DNA from 4 places in the Rhizobium sp. KNZ14-9A genome. Region 3 is predicted to be linked to each of the others. Evidence: predicted binding sites of a transcription regulator. Region 3 holds the regulator's gene; each other region holds the start of a gene.
What was found. Region 3 encodes LexA, which represses DNA repair genes until DNA is damaged. Its sites were predicted from a motif close to TGTTCNNNNTGTGTTCNG; they were not measured.
Positions count from the first base shown of each region.

Region 1: a site for LexA is predicted at 2,213-2,230, ahead of ACR9ZQ_RS24240 (YifB family Mg chelatase-like AAA ATPase). Genes of this name have one in related genera too.
Region 2: a site for LexA is predicted at 3,671-3,688, ahead of recA (recombinase RecA). Genes of this name have one in related genera too.
Region 4: a site for LexA is predicted at 3,790-3,807, ahead of ACR9ZQ_RS36830 (ImuA family protein). Genes of this name have one in related genera too.

Region 1 covers NZ_JBPGXB010000002.1:3,514,808-3,520,251, forward strand. The annotation lists gene cysK (cysteine synthase A) at 1-558, shown strand, start outside; gene ACR9ZQ_RS24240 (YifB family Mg chelatase-like AAA ATPase) at 619-2,151, opposite strand; gene gshB (glutathione synthase) at 2,441-3,388, opposite strand; gene ACR9ZQ_RS24250 (cupin domain-containing protein) at 3,485-3,988, opposite strand; gene ACR9ZQ_RS24255 (YraN family protein) at 4,125-4,493, opposite strand; gene rsmI (16S rRNA (cytidine(1402)-2'-O)-methyltransferase) at 4,486-5,400, opposite strand.
Region 2 covers NZ_JBPGXB010000002.1:1,749,966-1,755,409, forward strand. The annotation lists gene cckA (cell cycle histidine kinase CckA) at 1-1,605, shown strand, start outside; gene ACR9ZQ_RS15160 (pseudouridine-5'-phosphate glycosidase) at 1,684-2,610, opposite strand; gene ACR9ZQ_RS15165 (carbohydrate kinase family protein) at 2,641-3,585, opposite strand; gene recA (recombinase RecA) at 3,815-4,906, shown strand; gene alaS (alanine--tRNA ligase) at 5,060-5,444, shown strand, end outside.
Region 3 covers NZ_JBPGXB010000002.1:2,023,237-2,028,680, reverse strand. The annotation lists gene gltA (citrate synthase) at 1-82, opposite strand, end outside; gene ACR9ZQ_RS16535 (ComEC/Rec2 family competence protein) at 373-2,799, shown strand; gene lexA (transcriptional repressor LexA) at 2,780-3,505, opposite strand; gene ACR9ZQ_RS16525 (VOC family protein) at 3,701-4,588, shown strand; gene kdsA (3-deoxy-8-phosphooctulonate synthase) at 4,585-5,433, shown strand.
Region 4 covers NZ_JBPGXB010000004.1:1,400,913-1,406,356, forward strand. The annotation lists gene ACR9ZQ_RS36810 (hypothetical protein) at 282-1,010, opposite strand; gene ACR9ZQ_RS36815 (DUF6719 family protein) at 979-1,167, opposite strand; partial or broken gene ACR9ZQ_RS36820 (PHP domain-containing protein) at 1,139-1,549, opposite strand; gene ACR9ZQ_RS36825 (Y-family DNA polymerase) at 1,546-3,057, opposite strand; gene ACR9ZQ_RS36830 (ImuA family protein) at 2,978-3,730, opposite strand; gene serA (phosphoglycerate dehydrogenase) at 4,352-5,444, opposite strand, start outside.

The sequences.
Region 1 (5,444 bases), 1.5 Mb from region 3:
ATCGCCAAGGCGGAGGAACTCGCCGCCTCGCTGCCCGACGCCGTCATCCCACAGCAGTTCGAAAACCCGGCCAACCCGGAGATCCACCGCCAAACGACCGCTGAAGAAATCTGGAACGATACAGATGGCACGGTCGATATCTTCGTTGCCGGCATCGGCACCGGCGGCACGATTACCGGCGTCGGCCAGGTACTGAAGAGCCGCAAGCCGGATATCCGGGTTGTGGCCGTCGAGCCGGCGGACTCGCCGGTACTGTCAGGCGGCACGCCCGGCCCGCACAAGATCCAAGGCATCGGCGCCGGCTTCGCCCCAAAGATCCTCGACACGAGCATCTATGACGAGGTCGTCACCGTGAGCAATGACGAGGCCTTCCAGCAGGCGCGGCTGGTCGCCAAGCTCGAAGGCGTGCCGGTCGGCATCTCCTCGGGTGCAGCATTGACGGCCGCTATCGAGGTCGGCCGCCGTCCGGAAAACGCCGGCAAGAACATCGTCGTCATCATTCCGTCCTTCGCGGAACGGTATCTTTCGACGGCATTGTTTGAAGGCCTTGGAAGCTGATCGAACCTTCCCGGGTTCTTCCTCTCACCCGGTACCTGGGGCGCTTCGGCGCCCCTTTTATCATGCCGCAGCGGTAAGCCTCTCGCCGGCAACACGGTAGGAAATCGCCTCCGCGAGATGAATGCGGCCGACCATTTCCTTGCCGTCGAGATCGGCAAGCGTGCGGGCGACCTTGAGGACTCGGTGGTAGCCACGCGCCGAAAACTTCATCTTGTCCGCGGCATCTCGCAACAGCTGCAATCCTGCGGCATCCGGCTCTGCGAATTTCTCGATCATTGCGGTCGAACATCCGGCATTGGTGGAAATACCCACAGCGCCTGCAGCAGCATAGCGTTCACGCTGGATGTCACGGGCACGCGCAACGCGCCGGGCAACATCGGCACTCGCTTCGGCTACCGTCGGCCGGATGAGATCGGCGGCGGAAACGGCCGGCACGTCGATGCGGATATCGATGCGGTCCATCAGCGGGCCGGAGATGCGGGCCTGATAATCCGTCATGCAGCGCGGTCCTCGGGCACAGGTGTGGCCGGGCTCGCCCGCCATGCCGCAGCGGCACGGGTTCATGGCCGCAATGAGCTGGATCCGCGCCGGATAGGAGACGCGGTGATTGGCACGCGCGATGACGCATTCGCCGCTTTCGAGCGGCTGACGCAGGGCATCAAGTACCTGTGGTGCGAATTCCGGGAATTCATCGAGGAAAAGCACGCCATGATGGGCAAGCGAGGCTTCGCCCGGCCGGGCACGCAGGCCACCGCCGATGAGGGCGGCCATCGTCGCCGAATGGTGCGGCGTGCGGTAGGGCCGGCGGTCGGAGAGCTTGCCGCCCGACAACTGGCCGGCGATAGAATGGATCATCGAGACTTCCAGCAATTCCGCAGCCGAAAGCGGCGGCAGGATGGAGGGCAGTCTCGAAGCCAGCATCGACTTGCCAGAGCCGGGCGGCCCGACCATCAGAAGGTTATGGCCGCCGGCAGCAGCCACCTCCAGCGCCCGCTTGGCGCTTTCCTGTCCCTTGATCTCGGCGAGATCAGGCAGATTGGCGGCATTCGGGCGAATGGACGGTTCCGGGCGCGAAAGGATCTGCGTGCCGCGGAAATGATTGGCGAGTGCGATCAGGCTGCGCGGCGCCAGAATGTCGACCCCAGACCCTGCCCATGCGGCTTCCGAGCCACTCTCGGCCGGGCAGATCAGGCCTTTTCCACTCGCGTTGGCACCGATTGCGGCCGGCAGAGCGCCAGCGATTGCGGCAATTGTACCGTCGAGATTGAGTTCGCCGACGACGACATAGTCGGACAAAGCATCCGCCGGGATGGCGCCGAGCGCAGCCATCAGGCCAAGTGCGATGGGGAGATCGAAATGGAATCCTTCTTTGGGAAGATCGGCGGGCGCAAGATTGACCGTCACACGCTTGGATGGCAGCGCTAGGCCGGAAGCGTGCAAGGCTGCCTGCACCCGCTCGCGACTTTCCGCCACCGCTTTGTCAGGAAGCCCGACGATCTGGATTCCCATTTTACCGGGAGCGACCATGACCTGGACCTCGACCGGCACACCTTCAATGCCCTGAAATGCAACCGTGCTGACGCGCGCGACCATGCCCCTGCCCCGTAACCCTGAACCCCAACCTATGAAGGCGGTCACAATCTGGCATGGAATCTGGAATAAAACAAGAACGATAAGCGAACGAATTCAGCTATCCGCTGCAATCAAATTGCAGCAGGTTGCAAAGCCGGAACGAAGGCGATCAAAGGCGGAACACTTGGAGCATTTCCGCTTTTCTTCGAAACACGAAAATTCTCTATCTCTTTGTTTTTACAAAAAAATCTCTGCTTAGTTTTGCCGCAATTCCGAACGCAAACCACTATGCACTTTTGCTGGTATTGCTTTAGCCGCGCTTGCGCTCGATCGCATCCCACAACAGGCTTGCGATATCGGCGCCACCGAACTTCTTCACTTCCCGGATGCCTGTCGGCGAGGTTACGTTGATCTCTGTCATATAATCGCCGATCACATCGATACCGACGAGCAGGAAGCCGCGTTCGCGCAGAGCCGGGCCGATGCGTTCGCAGATTTCCTTTTCGCGCGCCGTCAGTTCGGTCGGCTCGGCGCGGCCGCCGACATGCATGTTGGAGCGACTGTCATGCTCGGCCGGGACGCGATTGATGGCGCCGGCAAATTCGCCGTCGACGAGGATGATGCGCTTGTCGCCCTTGCGCACGTCAGGCAGGTACTGCTGAGCGATGAAAGGCTCGCGGAAGAGCTGGCCGAACATTTCGAGCAGCGAGGACAGGTTGCGATCGTCTTTGGTGGAATGGAAAACGCCGGCGCCGCCATTGCCGTAGAGCGGCTTCAGGATGATATCGCCCATCTCGTCGCGGAAGCGGCGGATCTCGCCCGGATCCTTGGTGATCAGGGTCTTCGGCATCAGGTCGGAAAATTCGGTGACGAAGATCTTTTCCGGTGAGTTGCGCACCCAGGCCGGATCATTGACGACGAGCGTCTTCGGATGGATGCGCTCCAGCAGATGCGTCGAGGTGATGTAGGACATGTCGAAAGGCGGGTCCTGGCGCAGCAGGACAACGTCCATGGTCGACAGGTCGATGCGCTCAGGGGCGCCGAGTTCATAGTGATCGCCCTTGACCTCGCGCAGCACCATCGGCTCGACGGCGGCAAAGAGCTTGTCATCGCGGAAGCTCAGGCGATCGGGCGTGTAATGGAAGAGCTTGTAGCCACGCGCCTGAGCCTCAATGCTCATGGCGAAGGTGGAATCGCCCGCGATATTGATGCCGGAGACATGGTCCATCTGGACCGCTACGTTCTTGATCTTGGCCATTTCCGTCCCTTGAGCTGATGCCGCCCAGATGTAGGTCGGTCAGGCATCAAACGCAACGGCAATCAATGGCTTCGCGCGCCTCCGCCGGCGCAATTTTCAGGCCGCGATGCCGGTGCCACCCCCGTTGCGCAAGAGGTTGCGCAGGCGATAGGCAATGGCGAGCGGCTTCGGGAAAGGCTTGCGCAGGAAGGCGACCTTGCGGACATAATTGTCGACCCGCCAGTTCGCCCAGGTGCCGCCGGCAAAGAAAACGACGTCGCCCACTTGCAGCGTGCGTTCCAGACCATCTTCGGTGGTGACGTGCACCTCGCCTTCGAGGATCATGACCGTCTCGTCCCAGCCGAAACGCCAGCGGAATTCGCCTGATGTGCAATCCCAGATCGCCGTCAGCGATGCTTCGTCATGGCCGCGGGAATGTTCTGCCGTGCGCGCCTGCGGATTGCCGCTGATGACCCAGTCCGGATTGATCGGCGTCGACTTCAGCACCATGCGGTCGCTTGCCTGTGCGACGAACGATTTGCCGGCCGTCTTCAACGCGGCGTAAGGCACGGACCGCGCAGCCATGGCGACGGCGGTTGCAAGCATCATCTTCAAGGCCATGAATTACCCCCAGTTTGCTACCCCTAGCTGAGCCGTGGATAACAAAAGAATCGTAAAAGCCCGTTCAAGCAGACGCTAAAATTTTAACGAAAGCTTATTCGTCAGTTTTTAGCCGCCTGCGGAATTTAGCGAACCCCTAGAAAGCATCGGGGAAATGACGAGGCAGTTTTCCCGGCAATATCGCAACGATATCATAACGCTGTGAGAGCCGGGCATAGTCCCGCTGGCGGGCGAGCCAGAGATCGCTCGCAGCCCGGATGCGTTTTTGCGAGGCGTAGGACACGGCATCCACCGCGCCCATTTCGTCAGCGCGCGCCTTGACCTCGACAAAGACGGCCAGGTCTCCCTTGCGAGCGATAATATCGATCTCGCCGAGCTTCGTTTTGTAGCGCATGGCGAGGATGCGATAGCCTTTCAGCATCAGGAAAATGGCGGCAATATATTCTGCCGCCGAGCCGCGACGCAGCGCCTTTCTCCTGCGGAGCGTGGCTTCGCCGTCAGCCATTCGCCGCCTTCATGTCGAGAAGCTTCTGATAGAGCACCTTGCGCGGCAGGCCGGTCAAGCGGGCAGCTTCGGTCGCGGCCCCGGCGGTTGGCAGCGATTTTGAGAGATCGGCGAGAATGGCGTCGACATCCGCCGCGGTTGCCGGCTCGTCCTTCGGCGGGCCGATGACGAGAACGATCTCACCCTTCACATTGTCATGCTCTTCATAATAAGTGGCGAGCTCGGAGAGCGTGCCGCGGCGGAATTCCTCGTAGGTCTTGGTCAGTTCGCGGCAGACCGACGCCTCGCGTTCAGCACCGAGCATATCGGCAGCGGCCACCAGCGTTGCGCCGATGCGATGGGGCGATTCAAAGAAGATCAGTGTGGCCGGTGCGTTTGCGAATTCTGCGAGACGGTCGCGACGGGCCTTGTCCTTGGTCGGCAGGAAACCGGCAAATAGAAAAGCATCGTTCGGCAGCCCTGAGCCGACGAGGGCCGCAAGCGGTGCGGAAGCGCCGGGAATGGGAATGACGCGGTAACCTGCTTCGATCGCCTGCTGCGCCAGGCGATAGCCGGGATCGGAGACGAGCGGCGTGCCGGCATCGGAAACCAGCGCCACCGACTTGCCGGCTTCGAGCGCCTGCAGGAGCCGCGGCCCGGCCTCATCGGCATTGTGTTCATGATAGGCAAAGGGGCGGTTCTGAATGCCGTAGCGATCGAGCAGGACGCGGGTAACGCGTGTATCCTCGCAGGCGAGGACATCCGCACCGGCAAGCGTTTCCAGCGCCCGCAGCGTGATATCGCCGAGATTGCCGATCGGCGTTGCGACGAGATAGAGAGCCGGTTCGAGCGGGCGCGCCGGCACCGCGATATTGTGCAGGCGAAAGCCGCGCCGGGCGCCAGTTTCCGCTGTCGTCTCTTCCGTCATGTCATTCGCTTTCATTCCGCCGGCCTCTTCCCTTTATGGGCGAG
Region 2 (5,444 bases), 270 kb from region 3:
AGCGAGAACGGCCAGTCGGCATCGGCTGCCGCCATGCGCTTCACGCGCTTCTTCAACAACACGCCGATGGCGATCGCTTCGGTCAATGGCGATGGCAAGATCCTGCGTACCAATGCGCCATTCCTGAAGCTTTTCTCCAATATCGTCTCGCGTGACGATCTGGAGCGCGGCGCGCTGATGGAAACGATCGTGCAGGACAGCGACCGGCCGCAGCTTGCCGCGGCACTCGCCGCCGCCAAGGACCGCCAGGGCGACATCCCGCCGATCGATTCCCGCACGCCGACCGATGATGCACGCTTCTTCCGCTTCTATGTAAATGCAGTCATCGACCAGAGCGACGAGGCGCCGGAGGAGGCGGCCATCGTCTATGCGGTGGAAGTGACCGAGCAGAAGGCGCTGGAAGCGCAGATGGCGCAGACGCAGAAGATGAATGCGGTCGGCACGCTTGCCGGCGGCATAGCACATGATTTCAACAACGTGCTGACGGCAATCCTGCTGTCTTCCGACCATCTGCTCTTACAGGCGCGACCTGCCGATGCGAGCTTCGCCGATCTGATAGAGATCAAGCGCAATGCCAACCGCGCGGCGGTGCTCGTGCGCCAGCTTCTCGCCTTCTCGCGCAAGCAGACGATGCGGCCGACGGTGTTGAACCTGACCGATGTCGTCGGCGACCTGCGCATGCTGGTCGACCGGTTGATTTCGGGTACCAACGTCAAGCTCGACGTCGAATATGGCCGCGATCTCTGGCCTGTCAAAACCGATCTTTCGCAATTCGAGCAGGTGCTGATCAATCTCTGCGTCAATGCCCGTGACGCCATGCCGGATGGCGGCACGCTGACGCTGCGCACCCGCAATCTGCCGGCAGCGGAAGTTGCCGCCTTCAACTATTCCTACATGCCGCATGAAGACATGGTGCTGATCGAGGTGACCGATACCGGCACCGGCATTGCGCCCGAGATCATGGACAAGATTTTCGAGCCCTTCTTCACGACCAAGGACGTGGGCAAGGGCACAGGTCTCGGCCTTGCCATGGTCTATGGCATCGTCAAACAGTCCGGCGGCTATATCCAGCCGGAATCGGAAGTCGGCAAGGGCACGACCTTCCGCATCTTCCTGCCGCGCCATATCGTCGAACCGGCAGTCGCTGCGGAAGCGGAAGCAGCCGATCAGGCCGTTGCGACCGGTGGCGCGCAGATTGTGGAACTAGTCCAGCCGAAACAGCCGGAAGACCTGACAGGCTCAGCCGTCATCCTGCTTGTCGAGGACGAAGAAGCGGTGCGGCGAGGCGGCAAGCGCATGCTGGAGACGCGTGGCTATACTGTCCACGAGGCCGGCTCCGGCGTCGAGGCCCTCGAGATCATGGAGGAGCTCGAAGGCAAGGTGGACATCGTCGTCTCCGACGTGGTGATGCCTGAAATGGACGGGCCGTCGCTGCTGCGCGAGCTGCGCAAGAACTATCCGGATCTGAAGTTCATCTTCGTGTCCGGTTACGCAGAGGATGCGTTCGCCCGCAACCTGCCGCCGGAAGCGAAATTTGGCTTCCTGCCGAAGCCGTTCTCGCTGAAGCAGCTGGCTGTGGCGGTGAAAGAGACGCTGGATAGCTGATATGATTAAGGGGCGCTGTGCGCCCCTCAAGTCTCGCTACGATGGATCGTTGGCGGGGCCAGCCCGCCAGACGTTGGCTTACTCGCTGAGCGCTACAGCAATCTCTGCGGCAAGCCGCGCATTGTTCTCTACCAGCGCAATATTCGTCTTCAGGCTCCGACCGTCGGTCAGGTCGAAGATCGTGCTCAGCAGGTAAGGTGTTACCGCCTTGCCGGTGATTTCGTCGCGCTCGGCGCTATCAAGCGCGCGCTCGATGTAGATTTCCATTTCCTCGCGAGCGATTTCATCGGCTTCCGGAACCGGGTTGGCGATCAGCATGCCGCCGTCTATGCCGAGCTGTTCGCGTGTGGTCTGGAAATTGGCGATCGCCGCCGGACTGTTCAACGTCAGTGGGCTGCGGATGCCCGATGAGCGCGACCAGAAGGCCGGGAATTCGTCGCTTTCATACGTCACGACCGGCACGCCACGGGTTTCCAGCACTTCCAGCGTCTTCGGAATATCGAGGATCGCCTTGGCGCCGGCGCAGACGACGATGACGCCGGTGCGGGCGAGCTCTTCAAGGTCGGCGGAGATATCGAAAGTTTGTTCAGCGCCGCGATGGACGCCGCCGATGCCGCCGGTTGCAAAGACCTTGATGCCGGCACGCGCCGCCGCAATCATCGTCGCCGCAACCGTCGTCGCACCCGTGCGACGTTCGGCGATCGAGAAGGCAATATCGGCGCGCGATACCTTCATGACGTCCTTTGCCTTGGCGAGCTGCTCCAGCTCGGCGGGTTCGAGGCCGATATGTAGCGTGCCATGGATAACGGCGATGGTGGCGGGAACCGCACCCTGATCACGGATGATCGATTCGACGCTGCGCGCCATCTCGATATTGCCGGGATAGGGCATGCCATGGGTGATGATGGTCGATTCGAGTGCCACGATCGGGGCGCCGCGCTGCTTGGCGGCGGCCACTTCCTTCGAGTAGGAAATCGGCAGCAGGGGCGAGAAGGGTTTGGTCATGATCCGTATCCGTTTATCGGTGTTGCCGCTTCATTGCAGAATTCTCGCCGCCGGGACAAGCGAAAGCATGTTGCGCAGCAGTTCGGGTGAAAGATTTTCGTTCACGGCGTGCCGCGACTGGACGGTGAGGGCGGCTGCCGCCGTGCCATGGCGAACCGCCTCTTCCAGCGGCAGGCCGAGCATGAGGGCCGAGAGCGTGCCGGCTGCCAGCGAATCTCCAGCCCCCGTGACATCGGCCACTGTCTCCGAAATCGGCGGCTGCAGGACGAGCGCACGGCCATCCTTGAAGGCGACAAGCTCGCGCTTGCCACGGGTGACGACCGCACCGGTGACGCCGATGTCAGCGAGCAGGGACGGCCATGCGTCGGCATCTTCCGGCCGCTGACCGATGAGCGCCGCAGCCTCGGCCTCGTTGAGAAAAAGGTAGTCGATGTCTTCGAGGCAGGGCAGGAGGCGCACCACCTTGGCCGGCGAAATGGCAATAGCCGCCACCGGCTTGCCGAGCGCCTTTGCCCTTGCGACGATCGCGGCCGCCGTTTCCTCCGGCAGGTTGGCGTCGAAGAGAATGAAATCGGTGGCGGCAAAGGCGTCGCGCACCCAGCGGATCGACAGCCGCCGCGGCACGAAGAAGCGGTAAAGCTCCATGTCCGCCAGCGCGATGACCAGATTGCCGTCCTTCTCGATGATCGCCGTGTAGCTCGGCGTCTTGCGATCGAGGAAGACGAAGGGGCGGTCGTCTATACCCGCAAAGTCGGCCGCTTCGCTCACCATCTCGCCGATCGGGTCACCACCGCGCGGCGAAATCATCGTCACGTCGAAGCCGAGGCGCGCCAGATTGCGGGCCGCATTGAAGCCGCCGCCGCCCGGTTCCTCGAACCATGTGCCTGGATTGCTGGCGCCTGGCGCCGTCTCGCCGGCAATGCGGCCGCGGCGATCGATATGGGCGCCGCCGAGAACGAGAATCTTGCCGCTCATTTCTGCTGCTCCCAGACGAATCGAATAGCGGCAAGAACGCCGGCGTTCAGCGCAGGCGGCACACTAAGGCGTTGCTTTGCATCGATAAAACAAAAATAGAACACAGGCCGTTTTACCTTTTTCTTTCAATTATTTGCAACCCTATTGCGAAATAAGAACAAATCAGGTACAAACTTCGCATCAGCGGCGACATTGCTTGAGCAGCGTCAATAACCTAAAGGTGGATCGAATGTCTCAGAATTCATTGCGGCTCGTAGAGGACAAATCGGTGGACAAAAGCAAGGCGCTCGAAGCGGCACTCTCACAGATCGAGCGGTCGTTCGGCAAGGGCTCGATCATGAAACTCGGCTCGAACGAGAGTATCGTCGAGATCGAAACGGTTTCTACGGGTTCGCTCAGCCTCGATATCGCGCTCGGCATCGGCGGCCTGCCGAAGGGCCGTATCATCGAAATCTACGGTCCGGAAAGTTCTGGTAAAACGACGCTCGCGCTGCAGACCATTGCCGAAGCGCAGAAGAAGGGCGGCATCTGCGCCTTCGTCGACGCCGAACACGCTCTCGATCCTGTCTATGCCCGCAAGCTCGGCGTCGATCTGCAGAACCTCCTGATCTCCCAGCCCGACACCGGCGAGCAAGCGCTTGAAATCACCGATACGCTGGTGCGCTCCGGCGCCATTGACGTTCTCGTCGTCGACTCGGTCGCCGCGCTGACGCCGCGCGCCGAAATCGAAGGTGAAATGGGCGACAGCCTGCCGGGCCTGCAGGCCCGCCTGATGAGCCAGGCGCTGCGCAAGCTGACGGCTTCGATCTCCAAGTCGAACACGATGGTCATCTTCATCAACCAGATCCGTATGAAGATCGGCGTCATGTTCGGTTCGCCGGAAACGACGACGGGTGGTAACGCGCTCAAGTTCTATGCCTCCGTCCGCCTCGACATCCGCCGCATTGGCCAGGTCAAGGAGCGCGAAGAGGTGATCGGCAACCAGACGCGCGTCAAGGTCGTCAAGAACAAGATGGCGCCTCCCTTCAAGCAGGTCGAATTCGACATCATGTATGGCGAAGGTGTCTCCAAGACTGGCGAACTCATCGACCTCGGCGTCAAGGCCGGCATCGTCGAGAAGTCGGGCGCCTGGTTCTCCTATAACAGCCAGCGCCTCGGCCAGGGCCGCGAAAACGCCAAGATCTTCCTGCGTGACAATCCGGATCTCGCCCGCGAGATTGAGACGGGGCTGCGCCAGAACGCCGGCCTGATTGCCGACCGCTTCCTGCAGAACGGCGGCCCTGATGCCGGCGACGACGCAGGTGATGCCGGCGACATGTAATTCGCCCTGACCGCTGAGGCAATTCAGTACCGGCCGCGTTCTCTCACGAGAATGCGGCCGGTTTTGTTTGTTTGCTGGACAGTGGCAAGGTCGAACGATAAAAGCCGATGGATTTAATTTTACCTGCCTGCTGGCAGCATCGAAGGGCATGAAATGAGCGGTGTAAACGATATCCGGTCGACCTTCCTCGACTACTTCAAGAAGAACGGCCATGAGGTCGTTCCATCGAGCCCGCTCGTGCCGCGCAATGACCCGACGCTGATGTTCACCAATGCCGGCATGGTACAGTTCAAGAACGTTTTTACCGGCTTGGAAAAGCGTCCCTATTCGACGGCAACGACCTCGCAGAAGTGCGTGCGCGCCGGCGGCAAGCATAACGATCTGGACAATGTCGGCTATACTGCGCGCCACCTGACCTTCTTCGAAATGCTCGGCAACTTCTCCTTCGGCGATTATTTCAAGGAGAACGCCATCGAGCTTGCCTGGAAGCTGGTCACCGAAGGCTTCGACCTTCCGAAGAACCGCCTGCTGGTGACGG
Region 3 (5,444 bases):
CGTCGGGTCCAACCGTGCCTTTTCGCACGGCGAGATCGACTGATTTGTCACCGATTTTGATTGTAGCGCTTTGATCCGTCATGCTGATCCTCCGGGGTGGCGGTGGCGCCGCAAAAGCGCCATAAGGGTTAAGCGTCCTAAGCGATAGCTATATGATCGCGAAGCTAATGCCAAGTTACCGTGATGCCATTTTGTGCATCGCGGCATCATCTTTTAGGCAGTGCAGCGATGAGCTAAATGCATATCAGAACACCATGATTTGACTGGACTTTTTGCTCCCGCGAATTTTCCTCTTATTTCAATCGATTATTGTTTGCTCGTTTTGATTTCAGGTTGCATTCTGCCGGTATCCGGGGGCGGATCCAGGCGATTATGGCAGGGTTAGAGACAAGAGAACGACAAGAGCAATCCATTGATGAAAAGATGGATTTTGCTGGCATTGCCCCGCGCGCCATTGTGACGCAATCGGCTCGGACCCAGGTTGCGATCCCATTTCGATGGCGATTGGTGACTGTTGCGAACCGATACGTCGGGTCGTCGATGCGTATGGCCACCGAAGAGGCCGGCCACGGTCGCCTCATCCTCTTCTCTCCGGTCTTCCTTGGTGCAGGTGCCGCGACTTGGTTTCTGGCGGCCTCGGACTTTCCGGCCGTGTCGCTCGGTCTCTGCCTGCTTGCTCTCCTTATTGCCGTTGCACCCTGCGGTTATGCCCGGACGAAACTGCGGGCGACGCTGCTTGCTCTACTTCTTTTTGCCGGTGGAATGCTCTCCGCGCAGATCGAAACATGGCGGGCAAAGACCCTGATCCTCAATTCAGCCGTAACGACGACGGTGACCGGCCGGATCGAACGCCGAGAAGGCGATGGCCAAGGGCGCTGGCGTTATATTCTTGACGTCACCGGCACGGATGCTCCTGAGATCAAGCGTCCGCCCGAACGCATCTCCGTGCTGGTCCGCGGGGCCACCCAGCCGTTCGAACTTGGCGACGTCATCGAGGGCAGGGCGCGTCTCACGCCTCCGGCGGGACCGGCGCTCCCCCACCTCAATGATTTTGCCTTCAGTGCCTATTTTAACGGCATTGGTGCCAACGGCTTCTTCTACGGAGCACCGAAGAGGGTTGCGGAACAGCCGGAGCGAGCGAGTTTGGTCGGTGAGGCCATTCTGGAGTCGCTTTACCGCCTGAGAAGCGGCATTGGCGATCGGATCCGCTCCACGCTACCCGGCGACACCGGCGCCTTTGCAGCCTCCCTTGTCACCGACGAGAGACGGGCGATCTCGGATGAAACGACGGAGGCGCTGCGGCAATCCGGCCTTGCGCATATCATCGCGATCTCCGGCCTCAACATGGCGCTTTCCGGTGGCATCTTCTTTGTCGGGCTGCGCGTCATTCTCAGTCTTTTTCCCGGCATTGCCCAGGCGTGGCCAACCAAGAAGATCGCGGCGGCCGGTGCGCTTGCTGCGGTGACGGCCTACTATTTGATCTCGGGTTTTGCCGTCTCCGCCGAACGTGCCTTCATCATGATGGCGATTATGCTGGTTGCCGTCTTCTTCGACCGGCCGTCGATCAGCCTCAGAAACGTGGCGCTATCCGCTCTCATGATCCTCGCGGTCTCGCCATCGGAAGTGCTCGGACCAAGCTTCCAGATGTCGTTCGCCGCAACACTTGCCCTGGTCGCAGGATACGACCTTTGGAAAGGGCGGCCGATGCGGGAGAATGCCTTTGCCAAGCTGCCGATCATGAAGCCCTTCTTCATGGTTGGTGGCTTCTTCGGTGGCGTTTTCCTGACGTCGCTGATCGGTGGTTTCTCGACGGCGCTGTTTTCGATCGAGCATTTCCACCGGCTGACTGCCTATGGCCTGCCGGCAAATCTCGCGGCCATGCCGGTCATCACCTTCATCGTCATGCCGGCCGGGATGCTGGCAATGCTGCTGATGCCGTTTGGTCTAGACGGCTGGCTATGGCCGGTGGCAGGCTTCGGGCTTGATCTGGTGATCACCATCGCAAAGGCAGTAGCGGGGTGGGGCGGCAACATAGATGTAGGCCGCTTGCCCGGCTGGTATTTCCCGACCGCCGTTTTCGGATTTCTGCTGCTGACCCTGCTCAGAACCCGGCTGCGGCACATGGGAACGGCAATTGTCGCGGTCTCGACGCTCGCTGTTGTTCTTCTTCCATCGGAGGCGATGCCCGATATCGCTATCTCCGAAGATGGCGGCCTGGTCGCTATAGTCGATGGAGAGGCGATGGCTTCGAACCGTGAAAAGCCGCCCGCCTTCATCTTCGAACAATGGCAGAGGGCCCTTGCCGTCGAAGAGCATCAGAAGCCAGTTATGCTTCAAGCTGCCAAGGCGCCCACTGCGCCTGATGGTCAAAGACTGCAACTGTCACCCGACCAACAGAATGAAGCCAGAGAGGCAATGAGACAGGCAGTCGCCATTAGCCCGCCGTCACGCTTCTCCTGCCTGAAGGGCGCCTGGTGCACCACTTTGCTCGTCAATGGAAAGAAACTGACCGTCATCGACAATGCTGCCTATCTTGGGCCAGCTTGCGATACGGCTGATATTGTTGTGACCCCTGTCCGATTGCGCGTCGACCGCTGTCGCTCCGGCGCGCTGCTCTTTACCGGCGAGACGCTGCGCAAGACAGGTTCTGTCGAACTTCGATTCACCGATAAGGGAATTGAGGTCGCAACCGCATTCGACACATTAGGACGACCCTGGATGCGCCACCGCGCCTATGATTGGCGCAGTAACACATTCGCAGACGCCAATCTGTCACCGGTCAGTGATAGCGGCGAATGAGGCCGACGAGCTTGCCCTGGACCTTGACGCGATCCGGCGGGAAAATGCGGGTCTCATAAGCGGGGTTTGCTGCCTCGAGCGCAATCGATGCGCCCTTGCGGCGGAAACGCTTGAGCGTTGCTTCCTCGTCATCGACGAGCGCGACGACGATATCACCCGGATTGGCCGTGCTGCCATTGCGGATGATGACCGTGTCGCCATCGAAGATACCGGCTTCGATCATCGAGTCGCCGCGAACTTCCAGCGCATAATGTTCACCGGAGCCAAGCATATCGGCGGGAACGGTGATGTCATGCGTATTGTTCTGGATTGCCGAGATCGGAACACCGGCGGCGATGCGGCCCATGACGGGAACGGAGACCGCATTGCCGTTATCGGCAGCGGGTGCGGGCTTCGCCGAGGCAGGAGGCGCCACAGGCTGGGGCTTGCCGAGGCTGCCCTCGATGACGCTCGGTGAAAAGCCGCGCCGAGGCTGCAGGCTCGGGCTGTAGGCTTCCGGCAGTTTGATGACTTCGAGCGCGCGCGCCCGGTTCGGAAGCCGGCGAATGAAGCCGCGTTCTTCGAGCGCCGTGATCAGCCGGTGAATACCGGATTTCGAGGCCAGATCCAGTGCGTCCTTCATCTCGTCGAAAGACGGTGGAACGCCTGACTCCTTCATCCTTTCATGAATGAAAAGAAGGAGTTCCTGTTGTTTGCGCGTGAGCATGGCGTCTCCCCAGTCTTGAAACAAATCCAGAACGGACACTATATGTTCCATATGTGTTCCGCAAGTAGCTAAATTTTCGTAAAACTTCTGTTCAATCTGTCGAGAATTTGATTTTTATCGCCCTTATGCCTGTCTGGCCTTGTTTCACGAGGCTTGCTGAAGCACATCTCCTTGTCACTGCTGGGAGAAGAACCGATGAGCCAAGACACGCTTCCGATCGATCATCTCGTTTTGCCGGTTACCGATATCGACCTAGCCCGCGAAAGGCTGGGCAAGCTGGGCTTTACCGTCGCGCCCGATGCCCGCCATCCCTTCGGCACGGAGAATGCCTGCGTTTTCTTTGCCGACAAAACCTATCTTGAGCCGCTCGGTGTCGCGAGCGTCGAGGAGAGCGAGGAGACGGCACGTGAGGGCAATGTATTCACGGCCCGCAATCAGGCTTTCCGCTTCCGCTGCGGCAGCGAGGGACTGTCCGCCATCGCCTTCGCCACCGCGGATGCAAAGCATGAACATGCTCGATTCGTGAAGGGCAGCATCTGCGCTGGTTCTGTGCTGCAGTTCGAACGCCCTGTGAGAATGCCGGATGGCACGGAGAGCATCGCCGGCTTCCGGCTTGCCTTCGCTGCCGACCTCCGGGCGCCGGATTTCTTTCTCTTCGCCGTCGAGCGCATCAATCCGCTTCCAACCGATCGCAAGGTGCTGGAGACCCACGCCAACGGCGTGACGGGCATTGCCGAGATCGCGCTCGCAGCCCCCGAGCCGACAGCCTTCGGCGAGTTCGTTGGCTCGGCGGCAAAAGCCGCTTCTGCTGGCGATACGAGTTTCGGGCTGGAGGTGCTTACCGGAAGCGCAAAGATCAGCCTGATGACCCCGGAGGGGCTGGAGGCCTATTTCGATCTGGCGACGCCGAATATCGATCGCGGCCTGCGCGGTCGGGCGATCCTCTTTGCCGTCGGCGATCTGGCCGTGACAGAAGCGCATTTGGCTGCTAACGGGATGACCTACACACGCAAGGGCAACCGTATTCTGGTGAAGCCCGCGCCCGGCCAGGGCGTGCTCTTCGCTTTCGAGGAAACATCATGAGCTCTACTACGAACTCCGTTGTGACGGTCGGCGAAGGCGCCGGCAAGGTCACCTTCTCCAATGCTGCACGTCTGTCGCTGATTGCTGGCGCTTGCGAAATGGAAAGTCGCGACCATGCGTTCATGGTTGCCGGCACGTTGAAGGAACTGTGCACCAAGCTCGGCATCGGGCTCGTCTATAAGACCTCGTTCGACAAGGCGAACCGCTCTTCCCTGTCGAGCAAACGCGGTGTCGGCCTTGAGAAGGGGCTTGAGGTTTTTGCCGATCTCAAGAAGGAACTCGGCATTCCGGTTCTGACCGACATCCACACTGAAGAACAGTGCGCCGAAGTGGGCAAGGTTGTCGACATCCTGCAGATACCGGCCTTCCTGTCTCGTCAGACGGATCTCCTGGTGGCTGCGGCAAAGACCGGCCGCGTTATCAACGTTAAGAAGGGCCAGTTCCTGGCGCCCTGGGACATGAAGAACGTGCTCGGTAAGCTCAATCAGAGCGGCAATCCGAACATCTTGCTGTGCGAGCGCGGCGCTTCCTTTGGTTACAATACGCTGGTCTCCGACATGCGTTCCCTGCCGATCATGGCAGCAACCGGCGCCCCCGTTATTTTCGACGCCACGCATTCAGTCCAGCAGCCCGGCGGGCAGGGGGAAACCTCCGGCGGAGAGCGGCAGTTCGTGGAGACGCTGGCGCGCGCTGCCGTGGCCGTCGGCGTTGCCGGGGTCTTTATCGAAACCCATCAGGATCCGGATAACGCGCCCTGCGACGGGCCGAACATGGTCTATCTCAAGGACATGCCGCGGCTTCTCGAGAAGCTTCTCGCCTTCGACGCGATCGCCAAGGCCGCCTGAACGACAGGCAG
Region 4 (5,444 bases), on a different contig from region 3:
ACCGTCAGCGCATTCCGAAACGTGCCGCCAAGCGATAGGAGTGCCCCGTCATCAAGCGCGCGTTGGTCTCATCGACGCAACGCTCTCACGGCGAGCCTCTGTAGCCCAAGGAATGCGACGGAAGAGAACGATCCGCCAACCAGGCAGGCAAACCAAAAACGATTGAAACGGCGTGGTCCCAACAAGAAATCGCCGAGCTTGCATTTCACGGTGAAGCAATACCCTGGGGCGTACGAAGCACCGCCCCATCATCCTCCGGTGAGGCATCAAACAGCCGGCAGCTACCGGAAGATTGACCTGAAAGACGCAGGAATTTGGAAAGCAAGCATCAATGCGGCTAGGTAACAGCTGAAGATGTGGATCATACTCACCCAGATGTTCTGGCCTATTGCTAAGGTGAAGTTCATCCCAAAACGTGAATTACTATCACTTGGACCGATGAATCCTGTCAGGAAGGACGCAAGCAGGAGAATGATAAGGACGGTTCCGTATCCTTGCACGTGAGACCTTTCGGATTTGAACGACTGCCAAATGAAGATTATCACGGCAGGTAGCATTGTCATGCTTGCGAAGGATCGCGTTGCAATAAACAAACACTGGTCTGCGTGCGAGTATCGGCTGTTTTTCAGGGCGTTCATGATTGTCACGTTTGGAGGCCAAAACCATAGAAGCGTTTCATTGTCGAGGAATACGCAGCTAATGGCTGGATTTCTTCCGAAAAACACGAATGCAATTAAAACTGAAATTCCGGACGTCGTGAACATCGCAAGGATGATGGATCCCTGTCGGTTTTTAATCGCTTTTTCTGCCTCCAACTCTTTCGCCATTCGATCGAATGCTTCTTCCTCAGTCTCGTTATTCATCTCGTCACTTCCAATGAACTCGACAGAGCGAAATAACATCGCGGGAATCGCGATACAATGAATACGATCGGCGCAAGGCCCCATCATCAAACGGACGGCGGGAGTAACGCATTGCTCAACGAAACTTTGGTACACATTCCACTTCATTGGGTTGACCAAAGCCGCCGCCCGTGACGAGCTTCATCTCCGAGGGCGGGCATGAATCGTCCGTGACGATTACCTGTTCCCCTTGCCTGAGTGCGCCCTTGTCGGGAACCTTGTCAACAAGCGGGGGGGCGCAACCGACGAGCGCAGATAGACACAATATGAGTATCCGGTACGAGGATGCCGATCATCCCGTCCGAGTATACGATGACGTCCTCAAGGTGCAGAATGCAGTTGTTCTTCCCGCCGCGAGACTTCCCCAAGGTTATGAGACGGGTCAGCCGGGAATAGGCGGCGCGATCCGTCGGGTAGACGAGGATCGACATCCCGTCCTGCAGGTCGAGCCGACAGCCGACGACCAGCCGGACGCCAGTCGATCGAGACGCTTCGAGGGCACGGACGATTCCGGCCAATGAATTCCGATCGACAACGCCGACAGCTTCAATGCCCAATAGCTTTGCGGTCTCGAACAGCTCCTGTGCTGAACTCGCGCCTCGGAGGAAAGAGAAATGTGTCGTGACCTGAAGCTCCGCGTATCTCATGCGAAAACTCCATGTACGAACCACTTGTGGCTGCCTGTCTCCGTATCCACGCCATCGCCGGATCGATAGATCCAGAGCCGTTCGCCCGCATCGTCTTCGACCACGAAATAGTCGCGCACCGCCGCCATCTCGGAATTGCGCTCCCACCACTCTCCGAAGATGCGCTCCGGCCCGTCGGCGGCCTTCACCTTCCGTCGCTTGCCACGCCACATGACCCAGACGGGCGGGTGGTCTGGCATCAGCGCCATGACATCGACCTGTTCGGGTCGCGCCAGCAGGCGGACGGGTCGCTTCCAACGGGTTACCCAGGTTGCCTCCAGCGGATCGGATGCGGCAGCAACTCTCTTCACAGACCGCTCAGGAACGTCGGAGGCGACAGGGGCCACCCGATAGACCCGCGCTCCCCGGTTCCCGAAGATGTCGATCAATGGTGTCACATCAACGACCTCGTCTTCGACCAGCGACGACGATTTCTGCGCTTCCCCCAGCGGCTCTGCCATCACTGCCACCAGCGTCATTTTCTCGATGCCGAAGCCAGGTTCGATCTTCTCCGTTCTGTCCTTGAAGAGCTTGGTCAGCCAGGCGACATCACGGGCGGGCTTGGCGGTGCCGGCGCGGATGGCTTGCCGGGTGCCGTCGACCTTCTCGACAACGAGGTCAGTGCGGCGGACACCGAGGCCCCTCTTCTGCAGCTCGGCGACAAGCTGGATCACAAGTCGGGCGACATACTTGTTGATGGTCTCGGCGGCACCGATCGGTTCTGCGAACGAACGGGTGACTTCGATCAATTCGTCGGTGCGGATTGGATCGATAGGCTCCGGCGTTCGGCCGAACGTCTGGTCGAGGCGGCGTCCGATTTCCGGGCCGAAACGAAGGGCCAGCGGCGCCCGGGGTGTGTTGGCGAGTTCACCGATGGTTTTGAAGCCCAAGGTTCGCAGATCGTTGACGATCTTTTGTGGAAGCCGGAGCAAGGAGATCGGAAGCTTCTCGACGGCCCGAACGGTTTCACCTCTAGGAATGATAACGGTGTCGCGGCTGGTCGCGCGAGCGCAGGCGTTGGCCCCGCCCCAGGTGTCCGCAATCGCGACCCTAGCTGTCAGTCCCTTGGCTCGGAACTGGTTGGCGATCCGCGCCAGCATCGGCTCCTCGCCGCCTTGCAGATGGTCAGCGCCTTCGGTGTCCATTACGATCCCGTCGAGACCGTCGACGGCGACGATCGGCGAATACTGGGTCAGCGCCCAGCAGGTGATCCGTTCGAGCGCGGCGGCATCCGCTGCAGGATCCGCGTCGATCATCGTCAGCCCTCGGAAGAGCGCCTGGGCTTTTGCAGCCTGCATGCCGACGTGCACGCCCGCCTTTTTCGCAGCAGTGTCGACGGCGGAAACCCACCGCTTGGATCCCGACTTGGCAATCACGGCAATCGCCTGCTCAGGCGGAATAGTTGAATCGGCTCGACGAATGCGATCCGTCGGCAGGTCGGGCAGATAGATGGATACGACCCTTGTCATCGCAGGCTCCTACAAGAAACTCGGCACACTCGCCCGCACGCGATCTCATCAGTTCAAGAAACCATCTCGGCCGTCCAACCCCCGGCACCGGAAGCTCTTCCGACGGCCTGACACTCACCCTCCATCGTGTGGTCGACGCCGTCGGCTGGCCGAAGTCACTGGCCTCGGTCTGCCGCCGCCACCGCCTGACCGCCAATGCCATCGTTCCTGTCTTCTCCGCCGCAAGCTGCAGACGGCGCGATGCCGTCGTCGGAAGCCGGACGATCTCGCCGACAACGGCTCCGAGGCCACCAAAGGCGAGTGCCTCTTCCATGTTCGCCAGCACGTCTTCTTCCTTGTCGGACTCCACGAAGATCACCCGGTCTGCCTTCAAGCCGACCTGCGCCAGCGCTGGGAAGAACAGATCCGGCCTCGTCAGGCACCAGACGATCGGCCCTATAGTGCGGGTCGCGATCCCCGCCACGAAGAGCGCTGCCGCGGCTCCATCAACTGTTCCTGCGCCGCCTCCAGCGAACTCGTGGAGAGCACCGTGGGCCAATCCGCCTCCCGGAAGAACGGCATCAATCTCGGGCACGCCGAACTCCAGGCACCCAGCCTTCTTCACCGCATGGCTCTCGATGGAGCTGATGCGTTCCCGAAGATCGGCTATGACGTGCGCGCGGACAGCGGACATCGATCACGAATCCTGTTCAGATCGTTGAGACTGACGACATCATGTCGCTTGAATGTAGATGTTCTTGTAATGTTCCTTCCGGAAATCCGAGTCAAGACACTGGAAAATAGGAAAACGATCCCATTACTTTAGTTAAACCGAAGATTATTTCGATGAATCAGGGACGTAGCCGAATCTCGTAAGTAACCGGCTTTATTGAAAAAATTTTGTCGGCCCTCTAGGGATTGCCTTTGCATCGCTGGCCGCATATTGACCCGCCGTCTCGTGATGGAGCCATCGTTGCCCGGTAAGCCAAGAAAGCCCCTCGATCTGTCCTCGACCCTTCGTCAGGTTCGCGATCCGATCATCGAAGTGGAGTGCCGGGCCTGCGGCCGAACAGGAAGCTATGTCCGCGCAGAACTCGTCAAAAAACACGGTGCCAGCCGCCACTCTGCGCGCGGCGGATGTCTCCTTTTGGCGCGCAGCAGCCCTCGTAGATTAGCAGAGTCCACCCGCGATCACGTACTTCAGCAGGCCGCCCGCCGCTTTAATCGGGCTGCTCTCGCCTCGCATTAAAAACCACCTTTGCAGGCGGCGTGGAGCGCCTACGCGTCTCCATGCCGATGCAAATTGCTCGATGCGTCAGTACAGCAATCTCGTTCTGATCGTTCCCGGTATCTCGCGTAGCGCCTGAAGAATATCGTCGGCTGTCTGGGACATGTCCTCGACTTCGATAACCACGTACCCCGTGTCGCCATGCGTCTGCAGGAATTCGGCGACGATATTCAGCCCGCGGGACGAGAAGATCTCATTCAACTGGATGAGCATGCCGGGACGGTTTTCGTGAACATGGATGAAGCGCGTACCGTTCGGGCGCTCGGGCAACTGGACCTGCGGAAAGTTGACGGCACCCATCGTCGAGCCGATGTCGGAATATTCGACCAGCTTTCTGGAGACTTCCCCGCCGATGCGCTCCTGGGCCTCTTCTGTCGAGCCGCCGATATGCGGTGTCAGAATGACATTGCTCAGGCCCTGCAGCGGCGTTTCGAAACGCTCCTTGTTCGATGCCGGCTCCTTGGGAAACACATCGACCGCCGCACCTGCCAGATGGCCCTCTTTCAAGACCTTTGCGAGAGCGCCGAGATCGACCACCGTGCCGCGGGAATTGTTGATGAAGATGGCGCCCTTCTTCATGCGACGCAGTTCGGCCTCGGTGATCATATTGTGCGTCGATGGCGTTTCCGGAACGTGCATCGTCACATAATCCGAGATTTCCAGAAGCTCGCCGAGCGAAGCCATCGATTCTGAATTGCCGCGGCGCAGCCTATCGGAGAGATCGAAATAGCGCACCAACATGCCCATGCTTTCCGCAAGAGCACTCAGCTGCGAGCCGATATTTCCGTAGCCGACGATGCCGAGGGTTTTTCCACGGACTTCTCGGCTGCCGACAGCAGATTTCTCCCATCCGCCCTGATGCGCCGACGCCGAGCGTGGGAAGATCTGCCGCGTCAGCATGATGATCTCGCCGATCACAAGCTCGGCCACCGAGCGCGTATTCGAATAAGGCGCGTTGAATACCGGAATCCCGCGGCGGCGTGCCGCTTCCAGATCGACCTGGTTCGTGCCGACGGAGAAACAGCCGACCGCGATCAGCTTCTTGGCAGATTCGAAAACCTCTTCCGTCAGTTGCGTTCGGGAACGAATGCCGATGATGTGCGCATCGGCGATATGTCTC